Regions from separate parts of the Solibacillus sp. iso_87 genome, predicted to be linked through region 2. Evidence: predicted binding sites of a transcription regulator. Region 2 holds the regulator's gene; each other region holds the start of a gene.
What was found. Region 2 encodes LexA, which represses DNA repair genes until DNA is damaged. Its sites were predicted from a motif close to CGAACATATGTTCG; they were not measured.
Positions count from the first base shown of each region.

Region 1: the regulator LexA is predicted to act here: its motif matches at 2,039-2,052, upstream of AC0VXV_RS04040 (YhjD family protein).
Region 3: the regulator LexA is predicted to act here: its motif matches at 2,124-2,137, upstream of parE (DNA topoisomerase IV subunit B).

Region 1 covers NZ_CM149656.1:823,147-827,439, forward strand. Annotated here, with positions in the region: gene AC0VXV_RS04030 (amidohydrolase) at 1-431, shown strand, start outside; gene AC0VXV_RS04035 (M20 family metallopeptidase) at 446-1,897, shown strand; gene AC0VXV_RS04040 (YhjD family protein) at 2,073-2,426, shown strand; gene AC0VXV_RS04045 (competence protein ComK) at 2,432-2,923, opposite strand; gene AC0VXV_RS04050 (IDEAL domain-containing protein) at 3,111-3,350, shown strand; gene uvrB (excinuclease ABC subunit UvrB) at 3,704-4,293, shown strand, end outside.
Region 2 covers NZ_CM149656.1:2,479,243-2,483,535, reverse strand. Annotated here, with positions in the region: gene AC0VXV_RS12645 (DNA alkylation repair protein) at 1-231, shown strand, start outside; gene AC0VXV_RS12640 (5' nucleotidase, NT5C type) at 310-855, shown strand; gene AC0VXV_RS12635 (gamma-glutamyl-gamma-aminobutyrate hydrolase family protein) at 970-1,665, shown strand; gene lexA (transcriptional repressor LexA) at 1,749-2,372, opposite strand; gene yneA (cell division suppressor protein YneA) at 2,534-2,881, shown strand; gene AC0VXV_RS12620 (YneB family resolvase-like protein) at 2,868-3,524, shown strand; gene AC0VXV_RS12615 (DUF896 domain-containing protein) at 3,589-3,825, shown strand; gene tkt (transketolase) at 3,965-4,293, shown strand, end outside.
Region 3 covers NZ_CM149656.1:1,907,137-1,911,429, reverse strand. Annotated here, with positions in the region: gene parC (DNA topoisomerase IV subunit A) at 1-129, opposite strand, end outside; gene parE (DNA topoisomerase IV subunit B) at 129-2,102, opposite strand; gene plsY (glycerol-3-phosphate 1-O-acyltransferase PlsY) at 2,406-3,008, shown strand; gene AC0VXV_RS09515 (HesB/YadR/YfhF family protein) at 3,119-3,409, shown strand; gene AC0VXV_RS09510 (YczE/YyaS/YitT family protein) at 3,556-4,182, shown strand.

The DNA of each region.
Region 1 (4,293 bases), 1.7 Mb from region 2:
GCCGAAATGTTATTCCGTCAACGGCGCAGATGGAGCTGGAAGTGCGCGGCGAAACGACAGAGGTTAATGCGTTTTATGAAAATGCGGTCAAGCAGATTTTTGCTGGGATCGAAACAATGTATGGTGTTCGTGTCGCATTGAAAAAAGTAGGAGAAGCGATGAGCGTTCCTTCAAGTAAAGCGCTTAGTGCGATTTTAGCTGATGTGGCCAATGATCTACACATTCCGTATGAGCAATACAGCGACTTTAATTCAGGTTCTGAAGATGCCACATTTTTTATGGATCGCATTCAAAAAAATGGCGGTTTGGCAACCTATTCGATTATCGGTACAGATCTTGCGGCAGGGCATCACCACGAAAAATTTGATATTCGCGAAGAAGACATGCTTCCAGCGATAAAAATATGGCTCAATACATTATTAAAACTGTAATAGGAGATGACAAGATGAACAGTACCGTCCGGGAAAACAGAATTGAACAATTAGTTATGCAATACGAGCAGCAGATTATTGCACTGTCAAATTCGATTTGGGATATTGCGGAAACACGTTTTCAGGAGCAGAAGTCGGTAGAACTATTAACTGCATTTTTACGCCAGCACGGGTTCCAAGTGACAGAAAACATTGCAAACATGGATACGGCATTTGTTGCTACATATGGAACAGCTGGCCCTGTTATCGGAATTTTGGGGGAATTTGATGCGCTCCCGGGATTAAGCCAAATGTCGCAGAGTGCGACGCGTCAGGCGGTTATTGATGGCGGGAACGGACATGGCTGCGGACACAATTTATTAGGAACAGCAGGCATTGCGGCAGCACTTGCATTAAAAGATTTAATTGAGCGCGGTGAATTACAAGGGCAAATTCGCTATTACGGCTGTCCTGCTGAAGAAGGCGGCTCCGGGAAAACTTTCATGGTGCGTGAAGGTGTATTTAACGATGTTGATATTGCACTTACATGGCATCCGAATTCATTTGCAAGTATTTTCAGCTTCTCGTCGCTTGCAAACTATCAAGTATATTTTGAGTTTGAAGGCGTGGCCAGCCATGCTGCAAATGCGCCTGAATTAGGACGCAGTGCGCTTGACGCAGTAGAACTGATGAATGTTGGAGTAAACTACTTGCGTGAGCATGTTCCGTCAAATGTTCGCATGCATTATGCCGTAACAAATACGGGGGGCCTTTCGCCAAATGTCGTCCAGGCAAATGCGGAAGTGCTTTATTTAATCCGCGGAAAAGATATTCAGCAAGTGGATGACATTTATAAGCGCATTGTAAAAATTGCGGAGGGTGCGGCTTTAATGACTGAAACTAAATTAACAGTGAAGTTTGACAAAGCATGCTCGAATTATATTCCGAACGATCTATTGAACCGTCTCCTATTTAAAAACTTGCAGCAAGCAGGATTGCCGGCATACAACGGTTCTGAAATGGACTATGCGAAAGAAATGGTTGGTACGCTTACGCCGGATGAAATCGCAGCAGCCAAAAATGAAGTAACGACATTGGCCGGATCTCAATCTTTTGATTTAGAACAAGCATATGTAGATGGTGTATTTTTAAATGAAATTGTACCGTATGAAGTATCCAGCTATACAATGGCGGGTTCGACTGATGTAGCAGATGTAAGCTGGGTTGTACCGACAGGGCAATTTTTTGCTCCTTGCTTCGTATTCGGCACACCACTGCATACGTGGCAGCTTGTATCGCAAGGCAAAACGTCGCTTGCACATAAAGGGCTTTTATATGCAGCAAAAGTGCTGGCTTTAACAGCGGTGGATTTACTTGAAAATCCTGCGTTAATTGAAGAGGCGAAACGCGAGCTCTTGGCGGAAACGAAAGGTGCATACGTCAATCCGATTCCGGCGGGTATTCGTCCGAATGCTCATCAGAAATAAGATAAGTTATAAGTATTTTGTAACTGAAAATAGCCGTGCCCTAGTATTGAAAAGCTAAGGCGCGGCTTTTTTTAGTGAAATTTAAGCTAAGTAATAATTTTCCTCTTGTAAGATTGTAAAAAATATGTGAAAATACATATACGAACAAATGTTCTTGTCAATTGGAGGTATTCGTATGCTGCAAATTCCTTCTAAAACGATTCCGTATTATGAGGCAGGGATTTATTTGCCGTTGCTGTTAATTATTCTTGGAAAGGATTACTCAATAGTGGAGCAAAGTCCGTTCAAATTTAAAAATCCCTATTTGCAATTAATCGATGCTGTACGTATCAAAATAGAGCATGATTTAAAAGAAACGAAGGACTATTTTAAACTTCATCAGATGCGCTTAGTGAGAGGCAAGACGGATGATTTGTTTACCGAGTATCATTTTTACTTTGGAGGAATCATGGAGTGCAGAAGATATTCGAATATTCGCCTTCGTAATCAAAGTGAGTTACTTCTTGCTGAATATTTTAAAAAAAGCTGATGCTCTTATAAGATGGCATTGCGCTGTAAAAGCAGATATTTATAGTACATCGCAGCGCGTACATATTGCTGGTTGAATGATTTCATATTAATATCCAAACTAATCTCAGTATTATCCACAAAAGTTACGAGCGTCTTATCACCATCTTCACTAATATTAATAATAGAATTCAAGGATAACCAAATATTTTGAGGTGAAAACGGCGAAAATAGCGGGAATAAAATGCATGGATCCCCGAAATCATAGGCAACCATTATCGGCAATTTATGTTTATTTTCTCCGAAAAATCGTCTCGCCTGATATTTGCTGGCATCATAGGAACTTCCATGCAGACGACATGTATCGCGAATAATTTTTAGAGGTTTATACGGAGATGTAGATGGGCCGTACTTGTCCAAAATGGCAGTGTGAATTTTACCTCGATGCTGATAGGACCTTAAACAGAAGGTAGAGTTAGAAATAATGTAATTGGATTTTTGTGTTAAATTACTAATCATTTTGTATCCCCTATCTTTCCTACTTTTTTAATCGCTTAAATTTTCACTATACATCTAAACTACTGCATAAATTGCTAAAAATCAACATTATATTTAGAAAATTCTGTTATATGATAATTTTTCAGAATATATTGCAAATTAAATGACTTTTAATTTATAATGGTTAAAAGAGGTCGAGGTGATATCGATGGATAAATATTATTCGTATACAGACTTTTTAAAAGCGGTTAGTCAGCAGTCCACTGAACATCATGCAGAGAAGCTATTGAATGAAATTTATTTAGATTTATTTATTAGTCGGTTGCAGCGGATGCAACGTATTGAACAATTAAAGTTACTTATCGATACATCGTTAGATCAAAAGAACGAACAAGCATTTCACAGCTATACTACAGAGTTAAAAGAGTTATTGGAAACAGTTTCTTAAAGGCCATCCTATTCCAGGTGGCTTTTTTTTATGGGCAAGCAGCAGGTTTCTATTTTTTTTCTAATAAGTGATAGAAAGTTTCTAATAAAATAGTTCTAATAAATTGGTTAGTTTCTAATGAAAAGGATAATTCTTCTAGTAAGTGCTAGAGATTTTCGAATAGCCGGTACCAATCTTCAAATAAGTCACCGAACTTTTCTAATATCCGTCACCAAAATTCTATTAAATCCAGCTCACCTAAAAAAACACAAAACAACACTAAATTCGAATGTACGTTCGCAATTTTATCGTAAATTAAAAACGGGTATGTTAAAATAGAAGATAATATACGCGACAGAAAGGACAATCTGAATATGACAGAAACTTTTACAATCCAGTCCGCCTATCAGCCTGCCGGGGATCAGCCGGAAGCGATTAAACAGCTCATACAAGGGGTTAAAGAAGGCAAGCGTCACCAGACTTTACTTGGGGCGACAGGTACGGGTAAAACATTTACGATTTCCAATGTGATTAAAGAAGTGAATAAGCCGACGCTCGTGATGGCACACAATAAAACACTGGCCGGCCAATTATATAGTGAGTTTAAAGAATTTTTCCCGGACAATGCGGTTGAGTATTTCGTCAGCTATTATGACTATTTCCAGCCGGAAGCGTATGTACCGCAAACCGATACGTACATTGAAAAGGATTCAAGTATTAATGAAGAAATTGATAAATTGCGTCACTCGGCAACGACTGCGTTATTTGAACGGAAAGACGTCATTATTATCGCGTCCGTATCATGTATTTACGGTCTCGGTAATCCGGAAGAATATCGTGAAATGGTCGTTTCCATTCGTACAGGGATGGAAATAGAGCGCAATCAGCTATTGCGGAAACTAGTCGACATTCAATATGAACGTAATGATATTAACTTTACACGGGGTACGTTCCGTGTGCGCGG
Region 2 (4,293 bases):
ATTCGTCAAGCACCGCAGCGTACACAAGTGGCTATGAACAATTTTGTTATGACAGTCGGTGTTTCATTTAAACCTTTACATGATGAGGCAGTGCAAATTGCTAATGAAATCGGACCAATTGAAACGAAACGGGAAGGAAAAAAACCGGGTCTGCTTCATGCTTATGCGGAAATTGAAAAACAGGTGGAAAAAGGGCGAATCGGTTTTAAACGTAAATATGTACGTTGTTAATTGTAAAGATTTATACCTTGTTTTTTCACAATATAATTGTATAAACTAAAATTAGGAAATTTCAAGGAGGCTTATTACATGAAAAAAAGTATTGCTATCGATATGGACCAGGTGCTAGCTGACTTTTATTCGAAATTACGTGTTACATATAACGAGAATTTCGGAACAAATTATACAGATGAAGAGTTTCTTCTGACGACACAGCGTGATTTGCCTCGAGAAGATGCGAAAAAATTATTTGCTTTATTAAATGAGCCAGACTATTTCAGAGATTTAAAAGTACTGGATGAAGATGCAATAGAAGTCATTCAAGAACTGCAGGAGCATTATGAAATTTTTATTGCGACAGCTGCAATGGATGTACCGGGATCATTTACAGCAAAATACGATTGGTTGATGGAGCATTTACCCTTTATTAAAACACAGAACATTGTGTTTTGCGGAAATAAAGCGGTAATACATACCGATTATTTAATTGATGACAGCCCACGCCAACTCGCAGCATTTAAAGGAACAGGCATATTGTATTCGATGCCGTACAATCGGTCAGAAGAAGGTTTCATGCGTGTTCATAACTGGAAAGAAATTAAACGGTATTTTATAAAACAAATGGAAACGGTTTAAGGATTAAAGGGTTGCGATTATGCAATCCTTTTTATTTTTGTAGTCATTTAGTGTAACGAAATAGTATAATTTAAATTATTGGAATTATCTATAAATAATAAGGGGATAAAAAGAATGAAACCGATTATTGGATTTACAATGTATGATTTTGACAAGAAATTGGATATTAACAACGCATACTTAACTTCGATTGAACAAGCGGGAGGTATTCCAATCTGTATACCCAATGCTACAGAAGAAAACGTAGATGCATTATTAAATCTAATTGATGGCCTCGTATTAATTGGTGGAGCGGATATAGATCCATTGTTGTTTAATGAAGAACCGCACCGTCATATCGGAAGTGTTGTACGAAAACGTGATGACAGCGATCTTTTATTAGTGAATGAAGCCTATAAAAGACAAATGCCTGTTCTCGGTATTTGCCGCGGACAACAGATTATGAATGTCGCATTTGGGGGAACGATCATTCAGGATATACCCTCACAAGTAGAAAATACAATTTTACATAAACAACCTTCAAAGCGTGGGGAATTGGCACATACCGTTGAAGTAAAGACACCTAAATTTAAAGAGATTTTTAAAGATGACTCATTCCGTGTAAATACATTTCATCATCAATCGGTTGGAAAGCTCGGAGAAGGGCTCGTAGTTTCGGCTATTGCTAAGGACGGCATTATTGAAGGGATTGAACATGAATCGCATCCATATTGTGTCGCGGTGCAATGGCATCCGGAAGAATTGGCTCCGAACGGGGATGTTTATGCACAGCGCTTATTTAATAGTTTTGTAGAAGCATGCAATAAATAATGAAAGGCTCAGTCGTTCACGGCTGGGCTTTTTATTTTGAAAATAAAAAACTTGCCGATTCTATTAGAATGGCAAGCTTATGATTAATGGATATTTCGATAGAGGCCGACTACTTTACCTAAGATAGAAACTTGGTCGACAATGATTGGCTCCATCGAGCTATTCTCAGGCTGTAGACGGAAATGAGTTTTTTCTTTGTAAAAGCGCTTGACAGTCGCTTCATCGTCTTCCGTCATTGCTACGACAATCTCTCCATTGTTCGCAGTAGACGTTTTTTTAACGATAACATAATCCCCATTTAAAATACCGGCTTCAATCATGGATTCTCCCATAATTTCAAGCATAAACAATTCCTCTTCCGGTGAACCGTAAGCATCCGGCAACGGGAAATATTCCTGAATATCCTCGATTGCTGAAATAGGCAGACCAGCTGTAACTTTACCGATCAACGGAACATGAATGACACCTTGTTTCGCGATGTTCATCTCTTCCTGGTCCAATATTTCAATGGCACGCGGCTTTGTAGGATCACGGCGGATAAGCCCTTTACTTTCTAAACGAGCTAAATGCCCGTGGACAGTTGAACTGGAAGCTAAACCAACCGCTTCTCCAATTTCGCGAACTGATGGCGGATAGCCTTTAGCACGAACTTCCTCTTTTATAAAAGTTAGAATAGCTTGCTGCCGCTTTGAAATTTTTTGTGTCAACTAACTCACCTCTTTATCATGCTATTTTTCTTAAAGTAAGTATAGCAGTATGCGAACATGAATGCAAACATAAGTTCGAAAAAAACGGTTGACAAAAACATATGTTCGTATTATTATGAGAACAAATATTCCGAACATACATTCGAAAGAGGGTTTTTCTAATGAAAAGAATTAAATTAAATGGCTTCACATCAATGTTTCTACTATTTTCTGTACTTATGATTGCTTTATTCATGATGCAGGACGATAATATTGAATTATACGAACACGTAAGCATAGAGCATGGCGATACTTTATGGTCGTTGGCAGAACAATATGGTGGTAAAATGGCTAAGCATGATTGGATCAATGAAGTAAAAAAGGAAAACGGAATGCTGGATGAAAAAGTTGTTTTAGGACAAGTATTGGTTGTACCTGTAGAAAAAGATTCACAATACATTGCCCAGCTGAATGAATCCTCCGATATGCAATCGATTAAAGTAGCGAGAGGGAACAATGATAAAAACTAAAGCAGTAATTTATTGCCGTGTCAGTACGGATAAAAATACACAAGAAACATCACTAGCCCGTCAGCAGGAGGAGCTGATAAAATACGCAAAATCATTCGGCTATAAAGATGTGGAGATTTTCATGGATCAGCATAGTGGATATGATGTTGATCGAGACGGATTGCTCGACATGCTTGACTGTATGAAAGAGTGCGGCATAAAAGCATTATTTGTACAGGATGAGACCCGTTTAGGGCGAGGGAATGCCCGGATGGCAGTGCTTCACCTACTGCAAAAATATGAAGCGACAGTATATACATTGAATGATGCAGGTCCTGTCGTATTAAATGAAATGGATACAATGCTGCTAGAAATTTTGGCGATTGTGGAAGAGTATCAGCGTCGTATGCATAATGCAAAAATCCGCCGGGGAATGCGCCGTGCTGTAGAAAATGGATACCAGCCGCAAAATAATTTAAAAAACCGTGGCAATATTGAAGGGCGTGAACGAAAAGAAGTGCCTGTCGAAGAAATTGTTCAGCTTCGCCAGAAAGGTTTAACATTTGCGGAAATTGCTACGACTATGTCGGGCTTGGGCATTTCTATCAGTAAAGCGACCGTACATAGAAGGTATATTGAATATATGGAGCGACTTGAAGAGTAAACACTTGTTTTCAAGTCGTTTTTTTTATACCTTTGTAGTAGGTAGGAAGAAAGGTGAGATTCAAATGTTATCAAAAGAAAAATTAGCTCGTATTAATGAGCTTTCTAAATTAGCGAGAGAAGGTAAATTGACGGAAGAGCAGGCGAAGGAACGTACAGCACTGCGCAAAGAATATTTAGATACTTTCCGTACTACAATGCGCGATACAATCGAGCATGTGAAAGTAATTGATGAAGAAGGCAATGATGTGACACCTGAAAAATTAAAACAAATTAAATCACAGAAGAAATTCTTAAACTAACAACTTTTCATTAATATGTCACATTTCATATAAAGTATGACATATTTTATGGGACGTTTTTAGAAATTATTGTTTTCTTGTGAAAATTTGTCTACACTATAAAATGTATAAATATCGTACGAGGAAAGGATGTCACATAATGACACAACAGATGGATCAGTTAGCAATTAACGCAATCCGTACACTATCAATCGACGCAATTGAAAAAGCAAATTCAGGTCACCCGGGTTTACCAATGGGTGCTGCACCTATGGCCTATACATTGTGGACGAAGCATTTACGCCATAACCCACAAAATCCTAATTGGTATAATCGTGACCGTTTTGTATTATCAGCTGGACATGGTTCCATGCTTTTATATAGTTTATTGCATCTAGGTGGCTACGGATTAGAGATGGAAGAGATCAAAAACTTCCGTCAATGGAATTCAAAAACACCGGGACATCCTGAATATGGTCATACAGTTGG
Region 3 (4,293 bases), 570 kb from region 2:
AACAGGTTTTAGCCCGTCACGCGTATCCGGTAATGCACGGTCTTGAATAATATATTTCGAATAGCGACCAAAACGGTCACCCATAACTTCTTCTAATGGCAGATCTTGAAATTTTTCTACAAAACTCATTATTCGTTAACCTCCTCATGCTGGATGAATTCATTTTCTAAAATGCTTGCATCCTCTTCCATGCCGAAGTTGACGTTTGATTCGATCCATTTACGGCGGGGCTCTACTTTATCGCCCATCAATGTTGTAATACGACGTTCTGCCCGTGCACCATCTTCAATTTTTACACGGATTAATGTACGTGTTTCCGGATTCATCGTTGTATCCCAAAGCTGGTCGGCATTCATCTCACCTAAACCTTTATAGCGCTGAATAATATAGCCTTTGCCGATTTTTTTCGTAGCGGCACTCAGCTCCTGTTCAGTCCAGGCGTACATAAGCTCCTGCTTTTTGCCCGACCCTTTTGATACTTTATAAAGAGGCGGTAACGCGATATACACTTTTCCTGCCTCGATAAGCGGACGCATATAACGGTAGAAGAATGTCAGCAATAATACTTGAATATGGGCACCATCTGTATCGGCATCGGTCATGATGACAACTTTATCGTAAGCGGCATCTTCCACCGAGAAATCAGCTCCGACACCGGCACCGATCGTATGGATGATTGTCGCGATTTCTTCATTTTTCATAATGTCCTGCAGCTTGGCCTTTTCGGTATTGATTACTTTACCGCGCAATGGCAAAATCGCCTGGAATGTACGGTCACGGCCTTGCTTCGCTGAACCGCCCGCCGAATCACCCTCTACCAGGTATAATTCATTTCTGGAAGCATTTTTCGACTGTGCAGGTGTCAGCTTACCAGACAGAAGCGTACTTGATTTTTTCTTTTTACCGTTACGGGCATCATCACGTGCTTTACGTGCAGCTTCACGTACTTGTTGGGCTCGAATTGCTTTACGCACTAAAGAAGCCGACAGCTCCGCATTTTCTTCAAGTACATACATTAACTTCTCTGAAACAACGGTATCAACGGCAGAGCGTGCTTCAGATGTACCAAGCTTCCCTTTTGTCTGACCTTCAAATTGCAATAGATTTTCAGGAATACGCACAGAAACAATTGCTGTCAGGCCTTCCCGAATATCAGTGCCCTCCAGGTTTTTATCTTTTTCTTTCAGTAATCCGATTTTTCGGGCGTATTCATTAAATACACGTGTCAACGCTGTTTTAGCACCCGTTTCGTGCGTACCGCCATCACGTGTACGAACATTGTTGACGAACGACAAAATCGTTTCAGAGTAGCCGTCGTTAAATTGCAGCGCGAACTCCACTTCAATTTCCTGAATGATGCCTTCTACATATTTAACCGGATGCAATACATCTTTTTCTTCGTTTAAGTATATGACGAACGCTTCAATACCGCTTTCATAATGGAAAATTTCATGCTTTCCTTCTCCGCGGGCATCGATTAGTTCAATTTTTAATCCTTTCAATAAAAACGCAGATTCACGTAAGCGTTCTGCCAATGTATCATAATTATATTTAACGACAGAAAAAATCGATGGATCAGGCAGGAAGTGTACGAGTGTTCCTGTTCCCTTCGTTTTTCCGATCATATCAAGCGATGTAGCCGGTTTTCCGCCTTGTTCAAAGCGCTGGCGGTAAATTTGGCCGTCACGATAAATTGTTACTTCCAAAAATGTTGATAAAGCGTTTACAACTGATGAACCAACACCATGTAAACCGCCACTAGTTTTATAGCCGCCTTGTCCAAACTTTCCGCCTGCATGAAGGACGGTGAAAATAATTTCAGGGGTTGGTTTACCCATTTTATGCATACCTGTTGGCATACCACGTCCATGGTCACGCACGCTAATACTGTTATCTTCATGAATCTTCACGATGATATGATGTCCAAATCCAGCAAGCGCTTCATCCACTGCATTGTCAACAATTTCATACACTAAGTGGTGAAGACCTCGACTATCTGTAGAACCAATATACATCCCTGGTCTTTTGCGTACGGCTTCTAAACCTTCTAATACTTGAATGGCATCTTCATTATACGAAATACCGGTTTGGTTTTTTACCAAATGTAATCCCCTCCAAAAATACAAACAAACGTTCTATTTACTACCTAATCGTACGCTCATATATGCATGATGTCAATGTTTAAAGGTACTGATTTAGGCTTTGCAAAGATTAATTGTATCATCAAAAACGAACGTTTAAAAGCATATCCTTCAGCAGCAAACAATAAAATGTAACTTTTTCCCTGTTTTTTGCGATGGACGAAAAAATAATACCTCTTTCCTTCTATTAAGAAACATTGTAAAATATTCAATACATACTATTAGTACCAAGTAGTAATTCTGAATTCGAAAGGAGCACAACACTTGATCAACGCATTAATTATTATTTGTGCTTATTTAATCGGTTCCATTCCATCAGCTTTATGGATTGGCAAAATTTTTTACAAAATGGATATTCGACAACAAGGCAGCGGCAATTTAGGAACGACCAATACATTTAGAGTATTAGGCAAAAAACCGGGCATCGCCGTATTGCTTATTGATATATTGAAAGGAACGGCTGCGGTCTTGCTACCGTTATTGCCGTTTTTCGCAGACAGCACCGTCCATCCTTTAATCTTAGGTGTAATCGCGGCTGCGGGCCATATGTTCCCGATTTTCGCTAGTTTCCGTGGAGGAAAAGCGGTTGCTACAAGCGGCGGCGTTATTTTAGGCTATAATTTACCGTTATTTTTAATTTTAATCATCGTATTTGTCATCGCCTTAAAGTTAACTAAGATGGTCAGCTTGTCATCTATGATTGTATCCGCTGCAGCGGTTATTTATGTAATTGGTCATTGGATGGTAACAGGTGAATATGCATTATTCATTTTAGTTGTTGTTCTGGCAGGCTTCATTTTTTACCGTCACCGTGAAAATATTAAGCGGATTAAAGCCGGTACTGAACCGAAAATTAAAGGATTTTAACTTATTGACTGAAGGGGTTTCCTTTCAGTCTTTTTTTGTACTTAAAATTCAGAACGCGAGCTTTGTAAGTTTTTTTTATTTACTGCATAATGACTGTAGAGGTGAAATATATGGAAATCAAACTATCAGAAAAAGCACTCAATTGGTTTAAACAAGAGATGGAAGTAGAAAAAGGCGATTTTATTCGCTTTTATGCACGATATGGAGGTTCTTCACCTTTTCATGAAGGGTTTTCGTTAGGGATGACACGGGAGCAGCCGCATGAAATAGGCATCGAAACGGTTGTGGAAAATATTCATTTCTACATCGAAAAAACCGATGAATGGTTTTTTAATGAACATCATTTAGTTGTAGATGTCGCCGATTCGTCCGATGAATTAACTTATTCGTATGAAAAATAAAAGCCCTTTTTCCGCTTCCTAATACGAACAATTTGCCGTTCAAAAAGTTCAAATGTTTCGAATTTATTGTAAATCCATTTTTCCTGATTCAATCGTTATAATGAGTAAGGATTATATCGAGGATTGATGAGGGATTACATGTGAAAGTGAAACAGGAATTTTATTGGCGCTGCGTATTCTTTATTGCAGGCATCATTGTTTTATCATTAGGCGTCGCATTGACGATTAAAGGACAAATACTTGGCGTTGGGTCATGGGATGTCCTTCATATCGGACTACAAAAAAACTTGGGCTTAACGGTCGGTATGTGGTCTATTATTTTAGGCTTGCTTATTCTGGCTGTCGATACGTTATTCACGAAAAGATTGCCGAAAGTCGGAACTTATTTGGATATGTTCCTGACAGGGATTTTTATTGATATATTTTTGATTGTATTACCGGATGCGAATACGCTGTTAGAACAAACATTGGCGTTTGTTGTTGGCGTTGTCCTGCTAGGCTTCGGCTGCGGGATGTATATGGTCGCAAACCTCGGTGTAGGACCTCGTGATACGTTAATGCTGCTGTTAGTGCATCGTCTTGGATGGAGTGTCAACCGCGCACGTACGACAATGGAAGTAACGGTTGCTGTCTTAGGTTTTGTATTGGGCGGACCAGTCGGAGTCGGTACTGTATTTATGGCGTTCGGCTTAGGGCCTGTTGTACAGTGGGCGCTCAAATGGAACGGAAAACTGTTCCACCGCACTGCAGGTGTTGAAAGTGTTGTTATATAAATTATGGGGAGAGCAAGCATAATGCGTTTGCTTTCTTTTTTTACATTTAAATTATTATAATTTTCAAAAAATACTTTCGTAACAATGGAAAAAGGTGCATAGTAGTAAGTG